One region of the Bradyrhizobium sp. USDA 3311 genome, then DNA from elsewhere that is predicted to be linked to it. Evidence: predicted binding sites of a transcription regulator. Region 1 holds the regulator's gene; each other region holds the start of a gene.
The links. Region 1 encodes HrcA, which represses chaperone genes, less so after heat shock. Its sites were predicted from a motif close to GTTAGCACTCNCNNNNNGNGAGTGCTAAC; they were not measured.
Positions count from the first base shown of each region.

Region 2: ACVWW6_RS13085 (co-chaperone GroES) is a predicted target of HrcA. The motif match lies at 5,355-5,383, and genes of this name have one in related genera.
Region 3: ACVWW6_RS23205 (co-chaperone GroES) is a predicted target of HrcA. The motif match lies at 4,669-4,697, and genes of this name have one in related genera.

Region 1 covers NZ_JBSSFI010000001.1:1,482,491-1,489,781, forward strand. The annotation lists gene dnaK (molecular chaperone DnaK) at 1-1,698, opposite strand, end outside; gene ACVWW6_RS07015 (hypothetical protein) at 2,095-3,036, shown strand; gene pncA (bifunctional nicotinamidase/pyrazinamidase) at 3,301-4,023, shown strand; gene grpE (nucleotide exchange factor GrpE) at 4,145-4,762, opposite strand; gene hrcA (heat-inducible transcriptional repressor HrcA) at 4,860-5,948, opposite strand; gene rph (ribonuclease PH) at 6,123-6,836, shown strand; gene rdgB (RdgB/HAM1 family non-canonical purine NTP pyrophosphatase) at 6,848-7,291, shown strand, end outside.
Region 2 covers NZ_JBSSFI010000001.1:2,777,132-2,784,422, reverse strand. The annotation lists gene ACVWW6_RS13115 (glycosyltransferase family 2 protein) at 1-669, shown strand, start outside; gene ACVWW6_RS13110 (ChbG/HpnK family deacetylase) at 666-1,511, shown strand; gene ACVWW6_RS13105 (DUF2076 domain-containing protein) at 1,638-2,474, shown strand; gene ACVWW6_RS13100 (L,D-transpeptidase family protein) at 2,545-3,354, opposite strand; gene ACVWW6_RS13095 (protein phosphatase CheZ) at 3,669-4,451, shown strand; gene ACVWW6_RS13090 (hypothetical protein) at 4,638-5,159, opposite strand; gene ACVWW6_RS13085 (co-chaperone GroES) at 5,475-5,771, shown strand; gene groL (chaperonin GroEL) at 5,937-7,291, shown strand, end outside.
Region 3 covers NZ_JBSSFI010000001.1:4,892,173-4,899,463, reverse strand. The annotation lists gene ACVWW6_RS23225 (NupC/NupG family nucleoside CNT transporter) at 1-1,043, shown strand, start outside; gene ACVWW6_RS23220 (cupin domain-containing protein) at 1,194-1,721, opposite strand; gene ACVWW6_RS23215 (O-linked N-acetylglucosamine transferase, SPINDLY family protein) at 1,939-4,065, shown strand; gene ACVWW6_RS23210 (usg protein) at 4,074-4,361, opposite strand; gene ACVWW6_RS23205 (co-chaperone GroES) at 4,740-5,054, shown strand; gene groL (chaperonin GroEL) at 5,097-6,737, shown strand; gene ACVWW6_RS23195 (GIY-YIG nuclease family protein) at 6,917-7,204, opposite strand; gene lepB (signal peptidase I) at 7,269-7,291, opposite strand, start outside.

The sequences.
Region 1 (7,291 bases):
GTCGCTGACGGCATCCTCGATGGCGCGGCGCTCGGTCTCGGCGACCTTCGAACCGTGCTCGGCGAGCGCCTTCTCGGTCGAATGCACCAGACCGTCCGCCTCGTTCTTGGCGGTCACCGCCTCGCGGCGCTTCTTGTCCGCTTCGGCATTGGCCTCGGCGTCCTTGACCATCTTCTCGATGTCGGCTTCCGACAGACCGCCGGAGGCCTGGATGCGGATCTGCTGCTCCTTGCCGGTGGCCTTGTCCTTCGCCGAGACGTTGACGATGCCGTTGGCGTCGATGTCGAAGGTCACCTCGATCTGCGGCATGCCGCGCGGGGCCGGCGGAATGCCCATCAGGTCGAACTGGCCGAGCATCTTGTTGTCGGCCGCCATTTCACGCTCGCCCTGGAAGACGCGGATGGTGACCGCGTTCTGGTTGTCCTCGGCGGTCGAGAACACCTGGCTCTTCTTGGTCGGGATCGTGGTGTTGCGGTCGATGATGCGGGTGAACACGCCGCCCAGCGTCTCGATGCCCAGCGACAGCGGGGTCACGTCGAGCAGCAGCACGTCCTTGACGTCGCCCTGGAGCACGCCGGCCTGGATCGCGGCACCGATCGCCACGACTTCGTCCGGGTTGACGCCCTTGTGCGGCTCCTTGCCGAACAGCTGCTTCACGACTTCCTGGACCTTCGGCATGCGCGACATGCCGCCGACCAGAACCACTTCGCCGATCTCACCGGCGGTGACGCCGGCGTCCTTCAGCGCCTTGCGGCAGGGCTCGACGGTCTTCTGGATGAGGTCGTCGACCAGCGCCTCGAACTTGGCGCGGGTGAGCTTCATCGTCAGATGCTTCGGGCCGGTCTGGTCCGCGGTGATGAAGGGCAGGTTGATCTCGGTCTGCGTCGTCGACGACAGCTCGATCTTGGCCTTTTCAGCGGCTTCCTTCAGGCGCTGCAACGCGAGCTTGTCGTTGCGCAGGTTGATGCCCTGCTCCTTCTGGAACTCGTCGGCGAGATAACCGACCAGGCGCATGTCGAAGTCTTCGCCGCCGAGGAAGGTGTCGCCGTTGGTCGACTTCACCTCGAACACGCCGTCGCCGATTTCGAGAATGGAGATATCGAACGTGCCGCCGCCGAGATCGTACACGGCGATCGTGCCGGTCTTGGTCTTGTCCAGACCATAGGCGAGCGCGGCCGCGGTCGGCTCGTTGATGATGCGCAGCACTTCAAGGCCCGCGATCTTGCCGGCGTCCTTGGTCGCCTGGCGCTGGGCGTCGTTGAAGTAGGCGGGAACGGTGATGACGGCCTGGTCGACCTTCTGGCCGAGATGGGCCTCCGCGGTCTCCTTCATCTTCTGCAGGATGAACGCCGAGACCTGCGAGGGCGAGTAGGTCTGGCCGTCGGCCTCGACCCAGGCGTCGCCGTTGGAAGCCTTCACGATCTTGTACGGAACGAGCTTCTTGTCCTTCTCGACCATCGGGTCGTCGTAGCGGCGGCCGATGAGGCGCTTCACTGCGAAGAAGGTGCGCTCGGGATTGGTGACGGCCTGGCGCTTGGCCGGCTGGCCGACGAGGCGCTCACCGTCGTCGGTGACGGCGACGATCGAAGGCGTCGTGCGCATGCCCTCGGAATTCTCGATGACTTTGGCGTTCTTGCCATCCATCACGGCGACGCACGAGTTCGTGGTGCCGAGGTCGATCCCAATGACCTTTCCCATGGTCCTGATATCCTTCTTTTTGCGGCAGGTTGGTTGGGCCCAGAAGGCACCCGAACCGAAACCCCCTAAGATCAAACATTCGCGATATTGCGATGGTTGAGGCTCATATAGGAGGGGGGGAGGGGCCCGCAAGGACCGAACGCAAGTTTCGGCCGTGAAAACATTGGGTTTTGGAAGATCATATCCGGGCCCAGCCGCCCTTGCGGGTGAGGAATTATTAACAGGTCCGGGCTTCGGCAAGCCCCCGTTACCGCGATCCGGCCTGCCCTGTTGCGGCAGGGCCAAACCGGCTAAAAGGCGGACCGGCCGGAGCGCCGCACCCAGGCTGCTTCGCGCGACAAAGCGGCCCGGTGGCCGACCATCGAACGGCCTCAATGTGAACCAATCAGAGTGCCCATGAAGCTGATCCGTCCCCTCGCCGCGCTCGCCCTCCTCGCCGTCTCCGCGCTTCCGGCCTTTGCTGCCGACGCCGTTTTCCCGCCCGGACTGCGCCTCGGCATGGTGCCGCTGGTCGGCCTCAGCACGGCCAAGACCTTTCCGGGCTTCGAGAGCGAGGACGGCACCGTCAAGGTGCTGATCACCGAGCTGCCGCCGGCGGCCTATGGCGAGGTCGTGAGCGCCTTCAATTCCAATCCGGCCGGCGTCAACGGCGTCAAGCAGGACAAGATCGAGACCCCCGCGGGCCTTGCCTATTTCACCACCGAGAGCGGCAAGGCCGGCGAGACGGCGGTGAAACGCTATTCGATGATCGTGCCGGGCGCCGGCTTCTCCGGCTATGTCGCGGTGCAGATCCCGGAGAACGCGACCAAGATCTACACCGACGAGGCGGTGCGGCAGATGTTTGCGAGCACCGTGACCCGCAAGCAGGTCTCGGCCGAAGAGCAGATCGGGCTGATGCCGTTCAAGATCACCGATCTCGCCGACTTCAAGGACATCCGCACGCTGGCGCCGGGCTCTAGCATCATCCTGGCCGACGGCAACGAGAGCACGGGCTACGAGTCGAAGCCGTTCATGATCCTCGGCCTGATCGGCGCCACCCCGCAAGCCGCCGACGACCGCGCCCGCTTCGCCCAGGAGGCGGCGCTCCAGATCCCCGGCGTGCGCGAATCGCGCGTCACCATGTCCGAGCCGATCCGCATCAACGGCCAGCAGGGCTTCGAGACCCGGATCGACGGCGTCAGCGGCAAGGACAAGACCCCGGTGACCGTGGTGCAGTGGATCCGCTTCTCGAGCGGCGGCGCCTCGCTGCGCATCATCGCCAGCGCCCCGCGCGACCAGTGGCAAGCCGCCTTCACCCGCTTCCGCGCCGTGCGCGACGGCATCCAGCCGAAGGGGTAGCTGCATCCGCAAGCGAGATGCGCTCCCTCCCCCGCTTGCGGGGGAGGGTTGGGGAGAGGGTGTCTCAACAACGAAGACTCCCCCAGAGGAGAGAACCCTCACCCGGCGCTACGCGCCGACCTCTCCCGCAAGCGGGAGAGGTGCACCGAGTACGCGGCTGAGCCCACCCTCTCACCAAAACCGGCTGCATTTTCGGGCTTCTGTTCGTACACAAGCGGAACTAGGCTCCTGCCCAATCGAGTTCATCCTGGAGGGAGGCGAACGATGCTAGATCGGCGGCAAGTCTTGGCGGCGCTTGGGACGAGCGCCCTCGTAGCCCTCGCGCCAACCGCACTTCTTGCGGCCGCATCGATCAAGCCGGACGATGCGTCCGCGCTGCTCGTGATCGACGTGCAGAACTGCTTCCTGCCGGGCGGCAGCCTCGCGGTGAAGGAAGGCGAGCAGGTGGTGCCCGTCATCAACAAGATCTCGAAAGCGTTTTCGAATGTGGTGATGACGCAGGACTGGCACACGCCCGGCCACGTTTCGTTTGCGTCGGTCCACTCCGGCAAGAAGCCGTTCGAGACCATCGACCTGCCTTACGGCAAGCAGGTGCTGTGGCCCGACCATTGCGTGCAGGGCACTGACGGCGCTTCGCTGTCGAAGGACCTCGCAATCCCGCACGCCGAGCTCATCATCCGCAAGGGTTTTCACAAGGACGTCGACAGCTACTCGGCCTTCCTCGAAGCCGACGGCAAGACCTCGACCGGCCTCGCCGGCTATTTGAAGGGCCGCAAGATCAAGCGCGTCTTCGTCGCTGGCCTCGCGACAGATTTCTGCGTCGCCTGGACCGCGCTCGACGCGCGCAAGGCGGGCTTCGAAGTCTATGTCGTGGAAGACGCCTGCCGCGGCATCGACACGCAGGGCTCGCTGGCAAAAGCCTGGGCCGACATGGCCAAGGCCGGCGTGAAGCGGATTCAGTCTGCGGATATCGCGGCGAGCGCGTAAGACCAGCCATCAGTCGTTCCGGGGCGGCTCGAAGAGCCGAACCCGGAATCTCGAGATTCTCAGGTGCGCAGCTGCGCACCATAGTTCGATGCTTCGCATCGCCCCGGAATGACGTCAGAACTCAGTTCGCCGCGCTGTTCGGCTCGTTGGTGTTGGCGGCGGACGCAGCCTTCGCGCCGCCCTTGGCGACCCCAACGAGGGCCGGACGCAGCACGCGCTCGCCGATGGTGTAGCCGGCCTGCATGACCTGCACGACCGTACCGGCGGGCACCGACGCATCAGGCACTTCGAACATCGCCTGCTGGAAGTTCGGGTCGAACTTCTGACCCTGCGGATCGAACTTCTTCACGCCGTGCTTTTCCAGCGCGTTGAGCAGCGAGCGCTCGGTGAGCTCGACGCCCTCGATCAGCGAGGTCAGGCCGGGATCGGCCGCGGCGCGGGCCTCGGCGGGAACCGCGTCGAGCGCGCGCTGGAGGTTGTCGGCGATGTCGAGCACGTCGCGGGCAAAGCCGGTGATGCCGTAGAGACGGGCGTCGGCGACCTCCTTGGTGGTGCGCTTGCGCAGATTTTCCATCTCCGCCAGCGTCCGCAGCATACGGTCGCGCGCCTCGGCGGCTTCCTTCTGCAACAGCTCGACCGAGCCCGGCTCGGGATCGTCGGGCATGATGTAGGGCTTCGACACCACGGGCTCGCCGGTCGGCGCGGTCGTGTCTTCGGGTTGCCGGTCTCGATCGGTCATCGGCTCTCTTTTCGAATTTGTCTCAGGGATTTTTCTGGCCCGGATATCGTGCTTCGGACGCCGAAAATCAAGCGCCCGTGATCGCCTCAGCCGCCGGTCAGCCCCCCAGAAGGCGGCTGACGATCCGGGCGGCGTAGTCCACGGTCGGGATCACACGGGCATAATTCAGCCGTGTCGGCCCGATCACGCCCAAAACGCCGACGATGTGGCCGGCGGCATCCCGATAGGGCGAGATGATGGTCGAGGAGCCCGACAAGGAGAACAGCTTGTTCTCCGAACCGATGAAAATCCGCACGCCTTCCGCGGTCTCGGCCCGGCCGAGCAGGTCGATGACGCCGCGCTTGGTCTCGAGGTCGTCGAACAAGAGGCGGACCCGCTCCAGATCCTCCAGCGCGTGCAAATCTTCCAGCAGATTGGCGTGGCCACGGACGATGAGCTGGCGGTCCTCGTTCTCGCCGCCGGACCAGCTGGCGATCCCGGCCGAAATCACCTTCTGCGTCAGCTGATCGAGCTCGGCACGGGCCTCCCCGAGCGCGGTCTCGAGCTCGAGCCGCGCTTCGGCCAGGGTCCGGCCGCGAATCCGCGAATTGAGGAAATTGCCGGCCTCGGTGATCGCCGAGGAGGGAACTCCGGGTGGCAGCGTCAGCACGCGGTTTTCGACCTGGCCGTCCTCGCCGACCAGGATCACCAGCGCCTTTTCCGGTTCCAGCCGGACGAATTCGATGTGTTTCAGCCGCGCGTTGGATTTCGGCGTCAGCACCACGGCGGCGGCGCGGGTCAGGCCCGACAGCCGCGTCAGCGCCTGGTCCAGCGCCGCCTCGACCGACTGCGCCTGACCGACGGAGGTGAGCTGGCTCTGGATCGACTGCCGCTCAGCGTCATTGAGGTCGCCCACCTGCATCAAGGCGTCGACGAAGAAGCGCAGGCCGAGTTCCGTCGGCAGCCGGCCGGCGGACGTATGCGGGGCATAGATCAGGCCGAGCTGTTCCAGATCGGCCATGACGTTGCGAACCGAGGCCGGCGACAGTGGCATCGCGATCAGCCGGGAAATATTGCGTGAGCCCACCGGCTCGCCGGTCGCGAGATAGCTTTCGACAATTTGACGAAAGATGTCGCGGGACCGCTCATTCAGCTGGGCGAGCCCTGCGCGCGGCGCGATCAGATGGATCGGATCGTGATGGGCCACAGACAGCAACTCCTCTCAGATGCTTATAATTTGGCCATCCGGGAGGTCCCTGACAAGCGTGGTTTTGCACTTGCTCGACAGTTGCTTGGGGACCGAAAAGGCCTTGCCGCTCACCCTCACCCCACCTACAAGCACCGCGAACAGCCTATTCCCGTGAGTTTTGGAGGATTTCCCATGCGGCCAAGCCGCCGTGCGCCCGACGAATTGCGCCCCGTGACGCTGGAGCGCGGCGTGGTCAAATATGCGGAAGGCTCCTGCCTGGTGAAATTCGGCGACACCCATGTGCTGGTCACCGCCACGCTGGAGGACCGCCTGCCGCCGTGGCTGAAGGGCCAGGGCCGCGGCTGGGTCACCGCGGAATACGGCATGCTGCCGCGCGCGACCTCGGAACGAACCCGCCGCGAGGCCTCCGCCGGCAAGCAGAGCGGCCGCACCGTCGAGATCCAGCGCCTGATCGGCCGCTCGCTTCGCACCATCATCAATCTCGAAGCGCTCGGCGAGCGCCAGATCACGGTCGATTGCGACGTGCTCCAGGCCGACGGCGGCACGCGCACGGCCTCGATCACCGGCGCCTGGGTCGCGCTCGCCGATTGCGTCAACTGGATGAAGGCGCGCAACATGGTCAAGGCCAACGTGCTGCGCGACAACGTCGCCGCGATCTCCTGCGGCATCTACAACGGCACGCCCGTGCTCGACCTCGACTATGCCGAGGATTCGGAAGCCCAGACCGACGCCAATTTCGTCATGACCGGCGATGGCCGCATCATCGAGGTGCAGGGCACCGCGGAACGCGAACCGTTCACACAAGACGAGCTCCTGGCGCTGATGGCGCTGGCCCAGAAGGGTATCGCGCGCCTCGTGGACTTGCAGAAACTGGCCGTCGCGTAGTCAATAGGCCCATGCACCGCCGAATCACCGGAAAGCTCGTCATCGCCACCCACAATCCCGGCAAGCTCGCCGAGATGAAGGAGCTTTTGGCGCCTTACGGCATCGAGGCGGTGTCGGCCGGCGAGCTCGGCCTTTCCGAGCCGGACGAGACCGGCAACGATTTCCGCAGCAACGCCGCGATCAAGGCGATCGCGGCCGCGCACGCGTCCAAGCTTCCGTCCTTCGCCGATGATTCCGGCATCGTGGTCGACGCGCTCGACGGCGCGCCCGGCATCTACAGTGCGCGCTGGGCCGGACCGACCAAGGACTTCACCGCGGCGATGACGCGGATCGAGCGCCTGTTGCAGGAGCGCGGCGCGACCGCGCCTGACAAGCGCAAGGCGCACTTCGTCTCCGCGCTCTGCGTCGCCTGGCCCGACGATCATCTCGAAGAGGTCGAGGCGCGCGTCGACGGC
Region 2 (7,291 bases), 1.3 Mb from region 1:
CAGCTCGTGGGACACTGGATCGATGACGGCTACGACGTCGTCTATACCGCCAAGGCGCATCGCGACAACGAAACCTTCCTGCGTCGGCTCGCCGTGCATGGCTTCTACGCCCTGATCAACTGGGGCGCCCGCCAGAAGATTCCGGAAGACGCCGGCGATTTCCGCCTGCTTTCGCCGCGCGCGGTCACGGCGCTTCGGCAACTGCCGGAGCGCAACCGCTTCTTCAAGGGCCTGGCAAGCTGGATCGGCTTCCGCCAGATCCGCGTCGACTACGAACCGTCGCCGCGCGCCCATGGCGTCACCACCTTCAACGCCGCGCGCCTGCTCGGCCTGTCGATCGAAGGCCTGACCTCGTTCTCGGTGGCACCACTGCGTTTCGCCAGCCTGCTCGGCGTCGTGCTCGCCGGCATCGCCTTCCTGTTCGGCCTCTCCATTCTCTGGGAGGTCTTCACCACCGGCAAGCAGGTCCCCGGCTATCCCTCGCTCGTGGTCGGCCTGATGACCATCGGCGGCGTGCAGCTCATCATGATCGGCATCGTCGGCGAATATATCGGCAAGATCCTCTCCGAGCTGAAGGCGCGCCCGATCTACTTCGTCGCCGAGCACAGCGAGAAGCATTTCGAGGCCGACAAGGCCGACGACGCCGCGAAGAGGACGGCGGCCGAATGAGCGCGGCGGCGGCGCCGCGGCGGATCTGGCTCTGCGCCGACGATTACGGCATCAGCCCGGGCGTCAATCGCGCCATCCGAGACCTGATCGAGCGCGGCCGCCTCAACGCCACCTCGGTGATGATGGTCGGCCCCGCGATCGCTCGCGGCGAGATCGAGGCGCTTGAGGCCGCGGCGAAGACGAGCCCGCGCTGCGCGATCGGATTGCACGTGACGCTGTCCGCGCCGTTCCGGCCGCTCACCATGCATTTCCGCCCGCTCGACGGCGACATGTTCATGCCGTTTCCGAAGCTCTTGCGCGCGGGTGTCTTGCGGCGGCTCGACCGCGAATTCTTTCGCAATGAGGTGAAGGCGCAGCTCGTGGCCTTCACGGAGGCTTTCGGCCGCGCGCCAGACTTCGTCGACGGCCATCAGCATGTGCAGCTCTATCCGCAGGTGCGCGACGGCTTTATCGACGCGGTCAGCGAAACCGCGCCGAACGCCTGGGTGCGTCAGGGCGGCCGCGACCTGCCGCTGAAGCAGCGGCTGGCCTCGCCGAAAGCCATGGTGCTCGACATCCTCAGCGCACAATTCCGCCGCCGCGCCGGCGGCGCCGGCCTCGGTTTCAATCCCGGCTTCGCCGGCGCCTATGACTTCACGCGCGCGGCCGATTTCGGCGCGCTGATGCGGCAGTTCCTGGAAGGCCTCCCCGATGGCGGCCTCGTGATGTGCCATCCCGGCTTCGTGGACGACGTCCTTGCCGCGCTTGATCCGATGACCGACGTGCGCGAACGCGAGCATGCCTATCTTGGGGGCGATGAATTCGTACGGCTGCTGGAGCAGACCAACACGACACTGGGGTGAATGGCGGCGAAAGCCGGCCGACGAGGCAGCTTGTCGCATACCGAAATTTAATCCAGCCGGCACTGTTGGGGCCACAATGGAACCCTACATCTCCTGCGCGCTTGGTTTGCGCGAGGGAGATTGATCATGACGCCGCAGGAACGCCAGCTCGTCGACGAGCTTTTTGACCGGCTTTCGAAACTGGAAAATGCACCGCGCGATCCCGACGCGATCGCCGCGATCTCCGACGGCCTGCGCAAGGCCCCCGGCGCCGTCTACGCGCTGGTGCAGACCACCCTGTTGCAGGACGAAGCGCTCAAGCGCGCCCATAACCGCATCCAGGAACTGGAAGCGGCGCAGGCGCCCGAGCCGGCCCAGTCCGGCGGCTTCCTGGATACCATGCGCGACACGCTGTTCGGTGGCGGCCCCTCGCGCGGCTCGGTTCCGAACGTGCCGCCGCGTGACGCACGGCCGGTGTGGAACAGCGGCCAGGCGATGCAACAGGCGCAACCGGGTTACGGCCAGCCGCCTTACGGGCAGGCTTACGGCCAAGGCCCAGGACAGGGCCCCGGTCAGGGCTATGGCGCCCCGCCGGTCGGCGGTGGCGGCGGCTCGTTCCTCGGTACGGCCGCGGCGGCCGCGGCCGGCGTCGTCGGCGGCTCGCTGCTGCTCTCCAGCATCCGCGGCATGATGGGCGGATCGCACCAGCAGGCCTTCGGCGACACCAACGCCCTGGGCGACCGCAGCGCTGGTGGAAGTCCCTGGGGCGGCAGCGACCAGTCCGGCGGCTCGCTCGCGCGCGATGCCGGCCTCGACGACATCGGATCGAACCGCGACCGTGGCGGCGATTCCCGCCAAGGCTTTGTCGACCAGGCTTCGAACGACGACCAGAATTACAACGATCAGAACGACAATGACGACAACGTAGACCTGGCCGACGACAGCGATTTCGGCGGCGACGATGGCGGCAGCGATTATGCGTAAGGCCGCTCGATAGCGCGCAAACAAAAACGGCCGCCGATGGGGCGGCCGTTTTCATTTCGGGGCTCGGACCTCACATCACCACGACCCTGGTGCCGACATTGACGCGACCGTAGAGGTCGATGACGTCCTCGTTGCGCATGCGGATGCAGCCGGACGAGACGTTGGTGCCGATGGTCCAGGGCTCGTTGGAGCCGTGGATGCGGTAGAGCGTGGAGCCGAGATACATCGCGCGCGCGCCGAGCGGGTTTTCCGGACCGCCTTCCATGTGCCTGGGCAGGTCGGGGCGGCGCGCGATCATTTCCGCCGGCGGGGTCCAGTCCGGCCATTCGCGCTTGGCCGTGATCGCCTTGACGCCGGACCAGGTGAAGCCGGGACGGCCGACACCGATGCCGTAGCGCATCGCCCGGCCGTTGCCCTCGACGAGATAGAGGAACTTGTTCGGCGTATCGACCACGATCGTGCCGGCACTTTCCTTGCCGCTATAGTCAACGAGTTGTTTCTCGAACTTCGGATCGAATTGACGCTGGCGCGGATCGACCGCCTCCTGCTGGAGACCTGCGCCTTGCTGATATCCGCCCTGCATCTGCGGCTCGCCCATCGGCGGCAGGCGGCGCGGATCGTTGTAGCCCGGCTGCTGCTGATACACCGGCGGCGCGTAGGCCGGACCGCGGCCGGGCCCATCGCCGAACAGGAACTCGATGAAGCCGCCGCCCATGTTCGCGTTGGAGGCGACGCGCACCGGCGCCGGCGGCACTTGCGGCTGATAAAGCACCGCGGGCGGATCGTTCGGAACGGTATTGTCGAAGGCGCTGGCGCTGGTTGCGCCGGCAACGAGGGTGCAAGCGCTGCCGAGCAGCGCGACAGACATTTTCTTGAACATCGACGTACTCTGTACTGTTTCGTCTAGATCACATGCGTCGTGCAGAGCTGATGGCTGATCGGCGTCCGCGACGTGGTCAATAAAGAGCAAAAGGCGTTTCGTTTGGTAAACGGAAACGCCGTTTTGATTCACCACGTCGCGAGCGAGAGCCCAATTTGGCGATCAGCGTTTATTTTCGATGAAAGCCTCATGCTCATGGTTAATCGCTTCTTCTCGCGTCGTCGCGCGCGGCCGCGCAACAGTTCCGGTCGTGAACCTCGTGTTAAATTGCTTCTGCCTACAAAGACGCGTGAGTGAGGTGGGGGGAGTTTCTGATGGCTATTCACCGCAAACGTTTTCGTGTCGAAGAGGCTATTGTCGGCGAGATGCCCAGCCCCGAAATGATTGAGGAGGCTGCGCCGATGCATAGCGAGATCATGGCGGAACTGCGCGCGATCCGCGCACAGATGGCGAAGGGCACCGCTGCCCCGCTGTCCGCCAGCGCGGCGATGGCGGCGATCGACGCTTCCACGGCCCATGAGCTTGCCGAGACGCGCACCATGCTCGACACCTACCGGGCGCAGATCGAGCAGTGCGAGAAGCTGAAGGTCGAGCTCGACCTCATCCACGACGCCATCGACCGCACCAAGCGCGAAATCGCGACGCTGCACGGCAAGAGCTTCGACGGCGGCGAGATGGCCAAGGTCAATGGCGAACTCGGCGCGGTCGTCGGCGGCACCGAGCAGGCGACCCAGCAGATCCTGGAAGCCGCCGAGTCGATCGACCAGGCGGCCAGCGCGATGTCCAAGGTGCAATCGGCCGACCAGCAGAAGCGGCTCGCCGACGACATCCAGGAACGCGTCATCTCGATCTTCGAGGCCTGCAACTTCCAGGACCTGACCGGCCAGCGCATCAGCAAGGTCATGACCACGATGAAGTTCATCGAGCAGCACATCAACGCGATGATGGAGATCTGGGGCGGCGTCGACGCGATCAAGGCCCATGTGCCGGCGCCGGCCGACACCCGCAGCGAGGACGAAAAACTCCTCAACGGTCCGAAGCTCGCCGGCGACGTCGGCCACGCCTCGCAGGACGACATCGACGCGCTGTTCGACTGAACGGACGCGGCATAGAGAAGAAGCAAAACGCCGGCGCGAGCCGGCGTTTTTGTTTTTGGGATTTATCTCACGCTGTCATTCCGGGGCGGCCCGCAGGACCGAACCCGGAATCTCGAGATTCTCAGGTGCGCAATTGCGCACCATAGTTCGATACTTTCGCATCGCCCCGGAATGACGGGAAGAACATCACGCCCTCGGGGCGCAGCGGACGTAGACCATGTTGCCGTAGCGGGTGGCGGCGTCCTTGTCGATGAAGCGGGTGATCAGGACGCGACCGTCGAAGGACACGATCTCGCGGTCCTGCTCGCCGGGGGTCGGACCGGCCGGCCCGATATAGTTCTTGCCGCTGGGCGAGCCCTTCAGCCGCAATTCCTGCGGTGTCGCCTGGTCGGCCAGATGCATGACCACGCCGCCGGAGGTGCCGGCGCCGATCACGTAAGGATTCTTGCACTGGGACCGCGCGGCGGCCTCGGTGCGGGCGCGGTCGGCCGGGTTCTGGAACGAGGCGAGACCCCAGCGGCCGACGATCTCGTCGGCGCGGATGCTCGCCGGCATTTCCGGGCCGGTACCGGGCTCTGCCTCGGGCGGCGGGGACGAAGACGAGAAGGACGGCAGGCTCATGCCGCCGCCGCAGGCGCCAAGCAGCAACGCCAGGCCAGATGCGGCTGCCAGATTGGCAACCTTGCGCGCGCGAGCTGAACTGATCATGGCATTCCCCCGAACAAGACCATGGCCGCACCCCTCCTGCAGCCAAGCGCAAAACCGCCACCGGAGCAATGACGTCGTTTGATACGCCGGCGCCCCGAACACGTTTCCAATGCCACCATCCTATATCCGCCTCACCAATCGCTTAACCACCTTTGCTTGACAGGATCGCGGCCAAGCCATATTTCCGGGCGCACTATTAGCACTCGGAAAGCCCGATTGCTAAGCGCGCCGTTCGATCCTCGGGACGAGGGTGGACGGAAGCGCCGCCCCACCCACTTCCACTACTTCCGAAGCGAGCCTCCAAAGGGAAACGTCATGGCTAAATCCAAATTTCGTCCGCTGCATGACCGTGTCGTGGTCAAACGTATCGACGCCGAGGAAAAGACCAAGGGCGGCATCATCATTCCGGACACCGCCAAGGAAAAGCCCTCCCAGGGCGAGGTCGTCGCCGTCGGCCCCGGCGGCCGTGACGAGACCGGCAAGCTGATCCCGATCGACCTCAAGGTCGGCGACCGCGTGCTGTTCGGCAAGTGGTCGGGCACCGAGGTCAAGATCGACAACGAAGAGCTCCTGATCATGAAGGAGTCGGACATCATGGGCGTGATGGCCTAAGGCCGTCAGCCTGAACGGCCGCTGAATGTCGTGCCCGGATCGCGTGATCCGGGCATCCATCCTTCCGCCGGGTTCGACCTGCGGATCCCGGAATCGATGCGGCCGGCAAAGCGGCAAGACGCAGCACGAAACAAGACACAGCACGAAACACGAGGGATTGCAGAAATGGCTGCCAAAGACGTCAAGTTTTCCGGAGACGCGCGCGAACGCATGCTGCGCGGCGTCGACATTCTCGCCAACGCCGTCAAAGTGACGCTCGGCCCGAAGGGCCGCAACGTCGTCATCGAGAAGAGCTTCGGCGCGCCCCGCATCACCAAGGACGGCGTCACCGTCGCCAAGGAGATCGAGCTCGAGGACAAGTTCGAGAACATGGGCGCCCAGATGGTGCGTGAGGTCGCCTCCAAGACCAACGACCTCGCCGGTGACGGCACCACCACCGCGACCGTGCTGGCCCAGGCCATCGTGCGCGAAGGCGCCAAGGCGGTTGCCGCCGGCATGAACCCGATGGACCTCAAGCGCGGCATCGACATCGCGGTTGCGGCCGTCATCAAGGACATCGAGAAGCGCGCCAAGCCGGTCGCCTCCTCCTCCGAGGTCGCCCAGGTCGGCACCATCTCGGCCAACGGCGATGCCGCCATCGGCAAGATGATTGCGCAGGCGATGCAGAAGGTCGGTAACGAGGGCGTCATCACCGTCGAGGAGAACAAGTCGCTCGACACCGAGGTCGACATCGTCGAGGGCATGAAGTTCGACCGCGGCTATCTCAGCCCCTACTTCGTCACCAACGCCGAGAAGATGACCGCCGAGCTCGAGGACGCCTACATCCTCCTGCACGAGAAGAAGCTCTCGGGCCTCCAGGCCATGCTGCCGGTGCTCGAAGCCGTGGTGCAGTCGGGCAAGCCGCTCGTGATCATCGCCGAGGACGTCGAGGGCGAGGCGCTGGCCACCCTGGTCGTCAATCGCCTGCGCGGCGGCCTCAAGGTCGCCGCCGTCAAGGCGCCGGGCTTCGGTGACCGCCGCAAGGCCATGCTCGAGGATCTCGCGATCCTCACCGGCGGCCAGCTCATCTCCGAAGAGCTCGGCATCAAGCTCGAGAACGTCACGGTGAAGATGCTCGGCCGCGCCAAGAAGGTGGTGATCGACAAGGAGAACACCACGATCGTCAACGGCGCCGGCAAGAAGCCCGACATCGAGGCCCGCGTCGGCCAGATCAAGGCGCAGATCGAGGAGACCACCTCGGACTACGACCGTGAGAAGCTCCAGGAGCGCCTCGCCAAGCTCGCCGGCGGCGTCGCGGTGATCCGCGTCGGCGGCGCGACCGAGATCGAGGTCAAGGAGAAGAAGGACCGCGTCGAGGACGCCCTCAACGCCACCCGTGCCGCGGTGCAGGAAGGCATCGTCCCCGGCGGCGGCGTCGCGCTGCTCCGCGCCAAGAAGGCGGTGGGCCGTCTCACCAACGCCAATGACGACGTCCAGGCCGGCATCAACATCGTGCTGAAGGCGCTGGAAGCCCCGATCCG
Region 3 (7,291 bases), 3.4 Mb from region 1:
CGCGCGCCGGCTCCTCCTTCGTGTTCGGCTATGTCGGCGGCGGTCCCCTGCCCTTCGACCTGAAGGTACCGGGCGCCGATTTCATCCTGGCGTTCCAGGCGCTGCCGATCGTGCTGGTGATGAGCGTGCTGACGACGCTGCTGTTCTATTGGCGGGTTCTGCCGCCGATCGTGCGCGGCATGGCCTGGCTGCTCGAACGCACGCTCGGCGTCGGCGGCGCGGTGGGCTTGTCGACCGCGGCCAACATCTTCCTCGGCATGGTCGAGGCGCCGCTGTTCGTGCGGCCGTATCTGGCACAGATGACACGCAGCGAATTGTTCCTGGTGATGACCGGCGGCATGGCCGGCATCGCCGGCACGGTGCTGGTGCTCTACGCCACGCTCCTTGCTCCCCTCATCCCCGACGCCGCCGCGCATTTCGTCATCGCCTCGGTGCTGGGCGCGCCGGCCGCGATCCTTGTGAGCCTGATCATGGTGCCGGAGACGTCGGACAAGCGCACCGGCGGCGCGCTGGAGGATCCCGAGATGGCGGTCTCCGGCACGATGGATGCGATCGTGAAGGGCACCGGCGCGGGGATTGAGCTGCTGATCAACATCATTGCGATGCTGCTGGTGCTGGTGGCGCTGGTCTACCTCGTCAACGCCATCCTCGGCCTGCTGCCGCACATCGGCGGCGCGGCGATCTCGTTGCAGCGCCTGCTGGGCCTTGTGATGGCGCCGGTGTGCTGGCTGATGGGATTGCCCTGGGATCAGGCGGTGACGGCCGGCAGCCTGATGGGCACCAAAACCGTGCTCAACGAACTGATCGCCTATGTCGACCTGTCGAAGCTCGCGCCGGAGGCGCTGGACGCACGCTCGCGCCTGATCATGCTCTACGCGATGTGCGGCTTCGCCAACTTCGCCAGCCTCGGCATCATGATCGGCGGCCTAGGGGTGATGGCGCCGGAGCGCCGCGAGGAGATCAACGCGCTCGGGCTGAAGTCGATCGTGTCGGGGACGCTGACGACGTGCTTGATGGGAGCGGTGGTGGGGGTGTTGGCGTAAGTCTCTCCACCGTCATTCCGGGGCGCGACGAAGTCGCGAGCCCGGAATCCATTTCGCCACGCGTGATGAGGTACGATGGATTCCGGGTTCGCGCCAAGAGGCGCGCCCCGGAATGACGAGAGAAGGGTGCAGCGTCTCCGACGGAGCGCCCTACGCCTTCAGCTCCACCGTCTTGAACTCCGCCGGCAAAATCACCTCCAGCAGTTCCACGTCGTCCGAGTAATCCAGGATCATGTGCTTGATCTTCGGCGGCTGGGTCCAGGCGCTGCCCTCCTTCATCAGCGTCTCGCCCTCGCCTTCCATGTAGGTCTTCACCCAACCCTTGAGCACGTAGACCATCTGGAATTCGACGTCGTGGAAGTGAAGCTTTGAGACTTCGGCGGGATTGCAGGGGCCCTGCAGCCGGATCACGTGTGCTTGCGCGAGGCCGTGGCTTGCTTCGGCGATACCGAGGTCACGGTACTTCGCGTAGGCGCGCAGGCCGTCGGCCTTGAAGTCTTCCTCGCGGTGATGGCTGATCGCGATGCGCTGCTTCGGACGTACGGGCTTCTTCGGAGAGGCTGTGCGCGCCTTCGCCTTGACCGCCTTGCGTGCCGAGGATCGCGCCGCGGCCTTGGTGCCGCTCCGCTTCTTCACCGCGGTCTTGCTTGCGGGTCTTGATGCCTTTTGCTTGGCCATTGTCTGCCTCCCTGATCTGAGCCGCGCCCGCCGGATGGGTGCAACCGGACGGCAGATTAGCCAGTCCTGGACGAGGCAGCAATTGCAGGGCTTGGATCAGCAGCGCGATAACGGGATCGTTCGTAGCTTGCCCGAAGCTGTCGTCGCGAACGGCCGTCGTCTCGTATTCGTTCCCTCGCCGATTTAATCTCGCCGGGAGATTCTGGGGGATTGATTCATGAGCAACAGCGTAGGTCAGCGTGCATTTCAAAATGCCCGGCTTCAGAAGCGGCAGAAAACCGATGTGCTGCCGTTGCTCGGGCAGGCCCTCCAGCTGCACAAGCAAGGGCTTCTCCCCCAGGCCCAGGCTGCCTACCGCCAGGTCCTGCAGCTGGCGCCCGACCAATTCATCGCGCTGCATATGCTCGGCAGCTTGGAGTCAGATACCAAAAACTATCAGCAGGCCGAAATTCTGCTGAGCCGGGCGGTTGCCGTGGATCCGCGATCTGCCGATGCTCACATGAGCCGAGGCGTCGCGCTGAACGGGCTACGACGTCACGGTGAGGCCTGTGAGAGCTATCGAAGGGCCCTCGCCTTGCGCCCCAACTTCGCCGTAGCCCTGTCCAATCTCGGTAACGCGAGCGTGACCCTCGATCTTCAGGAAGCGCTCGCGTGCTTCGACAAGGCGCTCGCAATCGACGGAAACCTTGCCGAAGCCCACAACGGCCGGGGTTGGGTGCTCTGCCGTCTGCGCAATTATGACGAGGCCATCGCCAGCTTGAACCGTGCGCTAGCGATCAAGCCCGCCTATGCCTCGGCGCTGGCGAACCGCGCCCTCGCTTTGCAGGAGCTTCTGCGGATTGACGAAGCCATGGCGGATTGCAATCGGGCAATCGCCGTGGAGCCCAACGATATGAACGGGTGGCTCGGGCGCGCCAGTGTCTGGCTCCAGGTCCAGCACATGGCCGAAGCGCTGCACGATAGCGAGAAAGCGATCGCTGTCGATCCCGATGCTGTTCAAGCTCACCTGGTACGGGGCATTTGTCTTGCCGCACTTGGGCGGGTCGACGAAGCCCTGGCCAGTTACGACAGAGCCCTTGAAATCGAGCCTGACTTCCCGAGCGCGATCTCCAACAAGATATTCACGCTCGATTTCGCGGCGGATGCCAGCGTCGAGCAGCATCAGCGAGCGCGGCAAGTCTGGTGGGAGCGGATCGGCGCGAAGTTCGCCTCAGAAGCGGCGAGACCGCACGACAACAGCCGCGATCCGGATCGCCCCCTGGTGCTCGGCTATGTCTCGTCGGATTTCAACGCGCATTCGGCCGCGTTCATATTCAAGCCGGTCCTGCAATACCGTGATCGGGCACAATTCGAGATCGTGTGCTACTCTTGTTCGTCGAAAGTGGATGCGGCGACCGACGAATTTCAAAAGATCGCCGATCGCTGGCGCGACGCCTCGCAATGGAGCGACGATCGCCTCGCCGCCGAGATCCGCGCCGATGGCGTCGATATCCTGATCGATCTATCCGGCCACACCAAAGGAAACCGCCTCGGCGTGTTTGCGCGCAAACCGGCGCCGATCCAGGCCCATGGCTGGGGTCACGGCACCGGCACCGGGCTGCCGACGATCGATTATCTGTTCTCCGACCCGGTCGCGATTCCTGCCGCGGTCCGGCATCTGTTTGCGGAAACCGTTGTCGACCTGCCGTGCTTTGTGACGCTGGAGCCGCTGCCGATCGAGCTTGCGCGGGCCTCAACGCCGGCGATCTCGAACGGCTTCGTCACATTCGGTGTCTTCAACCGCATCAGCAAGATTTCGGACCAGGCCGCGCAGGCCTGGTCCCGGATTCTCGAGCGGGTGCCGGGGTCACGACTGCTGATCAAGGATGTTGCGCTGGACGATCAACTGGTCCGCGACAATCTGCTGGCGAGGCTTGCAACTTGCGGAGTGCCGGCCGAACGCGTCGATCTGCTCGGAACCACCTTGCGAGTCGATCATCTGGCATCGTTCAATCGCGTCGATATTGCCCTCGACCCGTTCCCGCAGAATGGCGGCGTCAGCACGTTGGAAGCCTTGCAGATGGGCGTGCCCGTGGTGGCGAAGCTCGGGAACAGTCTGCCCAGCCGTGCCGCCGGCTCCATCCTCACCGCGCTTGGCCTGCCGGACTGGGTTACGGACAGCGAGGAGGCATATGTCGACATCGCGGTGAGCCGCGCGACTGAGATCGACGACCTCGACAAATTGCGCCGCGAGTTGCCCGGACAGGTCAGGGCTGCGCCTGCCTGCAACCCGGTCGTCTACGCGCAAGCGGCGGACGAGGCCTATCGCGCGATGTGGAAGCGCTATTGCAGCAGCGACGCCTGATCGCTGCGTCAATGCAGCCTGAACACGCCGTCCACCGCACGTAGCTCGGCCGGCTTGATCAGCTTGGAATGCGCGACGGTGACCGAATAGAGGGGACCGTCGAGCTTTTGCTGCCAGAACGCCAGGAAATCGGTCAGCGCCGGGAATTTCGGGAAGAGATCGTAGTTCTGCCAGACATAGGTCTGAAGCAGCGAAGGATGATCCGGCATCCGATAGAGAATTTCAGCCGTCGTCAGCCCGTAACCCAGCACCTGTTTCCGGAAGTCGTCGGAAACAACCCCAACCCGCGAGACCATGCCAACCTCCTTTGCAGGAGCGCATTCAGGGGTGGCTTGATCCGGTACGCTGCTTACGAGCCACCCGGTGGAGATGCGCTCACATGAGAGAAATGTGACGCAAACTGATAATCCATCTCAAGCCCAAAAGTTTAACAAGCTGTTGAAATTCAATGCGTTAGCAGCAGAGACGGCTCCGTGCTAATACGGTCCGGCGGACGGTTAACGATGGGAAAGAGATTCTGGCAGCCGGGCCTTCCGAGTGCTTATTTTTCTGCTAGAAGCCCTTGCCCCCGCAAAATTCCTGTCCTATTTCAGCCTCACCCGTGCTAGCACTCGCGGGCACAGACTGCTAACAATCTGAAATCATCAACCCGAGCAATTGCTTAGGAGGACTGCATGAAATTCCGTCCGCTTCACGACCGCGTCGTGGTCAAGCGCATCGACGCAGAAGAGAAGACTGCTGGCGGCATCATCATTCCCGACACTGCCAAGGAAAAGCCCTCCCAGGGCGAAGTCGTCGCCGTCGGCCCCGGTGGCCGCGACGAAGCCGGCAAGCTGATCCCGATCGACCTGAAGGTCGGCGACCGCGTGCTGTTCGGCAAGTGGTCCGGCACCGAGGTCAAGATCGACAGCGTCGATCTCTTGATCATGAAGGAAAGCGACATCATGGGCGTCCTCGACGTCCCCGCTTCCAAGAAGAAGGCGGCCTAAGAGCCCCCTCTCGCCCCCAGCCAACCTCAAGGAAAAATCCAGATGGCAGCTAAAGAAGTCAAATTCTCGGTTGATGCGCGCGACAAGATGCTGCGCGGCGTCGACATCCTCGCCAACGCGGTGAAGGTCACCCTCGGTCCGAAGGGCCGCAACGTCGTGCTCGACAAGTCGTTCGGCGCTCCCCGCATCACCAAGGACGGCGTCACCGTCGCCAAGGAGATCGAGCTCGAGGACAAGTTCGAGAACATGGGCGCGCAGATGGTGCGCGAAGTCGCCTCCAAGTCCGCTGATGCGGCCGGCGACGGCACCACCACCGCGACCGTGCTCGCCCAGGCGATCGTGCGCGAAGGCGCCAAGTCGGTTGCCGCCGGCATGAACCCGATGGACCTCAAGCGCGGTATCGACCTCGCGGTCGAAGCCGTCGTTGCGGACCTCGTCAAAAACTCCAAGAAGGTCACCTCGAACGACGAGATCGCCCAGGTCGGCACCATCTCGGCCAACGGCGACGCGGAGATCGGCAAGTTCCTGGCCGACGCCATGAAGAAGGTCGGCAACGAGGGTGTCATCACCGTCGAGGAAGCCAAGTCGCTCGAGACCGAGCTCGACGTCGTCGAGGGCATGCAGTTCGACCGCGGCTACATCTCGCCCTACTTCGTCACCAACGCCGACAAGATGCGCGTTGAGATGGACGACGCCTACATCCTCATCAACGAGAAGAAGCTCTCCTCGCTGAACGAGCTGCTGCCGCTGCTCGAGGCCGTGGTGCAGACCGGCAAGCCGCTGGTCATCGTCGCCGAGGACGTCGAGGGTGAAGCCCTCGCGACCCTGGTCGTGAACCGTCTGCGCGGTGGTCTGAAGGTCGCGGCCGTCAAGGCTCCGGGCTTCGGCGATCGCCGCAAGGCCATGCTGCAGGACATCGCGATCCTGACCGGCGGCCAGGCGATCTCGGAAGATCTCGGCATCAAGCTCGAGAACGTCACGCTCAACATGCTCGGTCGCGCCAAGAAGGTGATGATCGACAAGGAGAACACCACGATCGTCAACGGCGCCGGCAAGAAGGCCGACATCGAGGCGCGCGTGTCCCAGATCAAGGCGCAGATCGAGGAAACCACCTCGGACTACGACCGTGAGAAGCTCCAGGAGCGTCTCGCCAAGCTCGCTGGCGGCGTCGCGGTGATCCGCGTCGGCGGCGCGACCGAGGTCGAGGTGAAGGAGCGCAAGGATCGCGTTGATGACGCGATGCACGCGACCCGCGCGGCTGTGGAAGAAGGCATCGTCCCGGGCGGCGGCGTCGCCCTGCTCCGTGCTTCCGAGCAGCTCAAGGGCTTGCGCACCAAGAACGACGACCAGAAGACCGGCGTCGAGATCGTGCGCAAGGCGCTGTCGGCTCCCGCTCGCCAGATCGCGATCAACGCCGGTGAAGACGGCTCGGTGATCGTCGGCAAGATCCTGGAGAACAAGACGTACGCCTACGGCTTCGACTCCCAGACCGGCGAGTACGTCAACCTGGTCACCAAGGGCATTATCGACCCGACCAAGGTGGTCCGCACCGCGATCCAGAACGCAGCCTCGGTTGCGGCCCTGCTGATCACCACGGAAGCCATGGTCGCCGAGCTGCCCAAGAAGGGCGGCGCCGGCCCCGCGATGCCTCCGGGCGGCGGCATGGGCGGCATGGACTTCTAAGCGACGAAGTCGTCCCGGACGCGGTGCAGCGCGAAGCGATGCACCGCAGATCCGGGATCTCGCTCTACAAATACGAAGCCCCGGCAGCGATGCCGGGGTTTTTGTTTGTGGCGCAACTCTCCCCACCTCGTCATTCCGGGGCGCGCGAAGCGCGAGCCCGGAATCCATAACCACGAACCTTAGTTGGCTATCCCGGAATAGAGATCATCCCAACTCGGGTTATGCTCCTCGATCAAGCGCGTCTTCCAATCCCGACGCCACTTCTTGAGCTCCTTCTCGCGTGCGATGGCGCTCGCGGGTTCGTCGTAGATCTCGAACAAGACGAGCTTGTCGACGCCATACTTCGTCGTGAAGCCGGGGACGGCTTTGCTCCTGTGCTCGTAGACACGGCGCACGAGATCATTGGTCACGCCAATGTAGAGCGCGCCGTGCTTCCTGCTCGCGAGGATGTAGACGTAGTAGGCCATTCCATCCGCCTGGGGTTATGGATTCCGGGATCGTCGCTTCGCGACGCCCCGGAATGACAGCACCTCACCACACCTTCCCCATCCGCT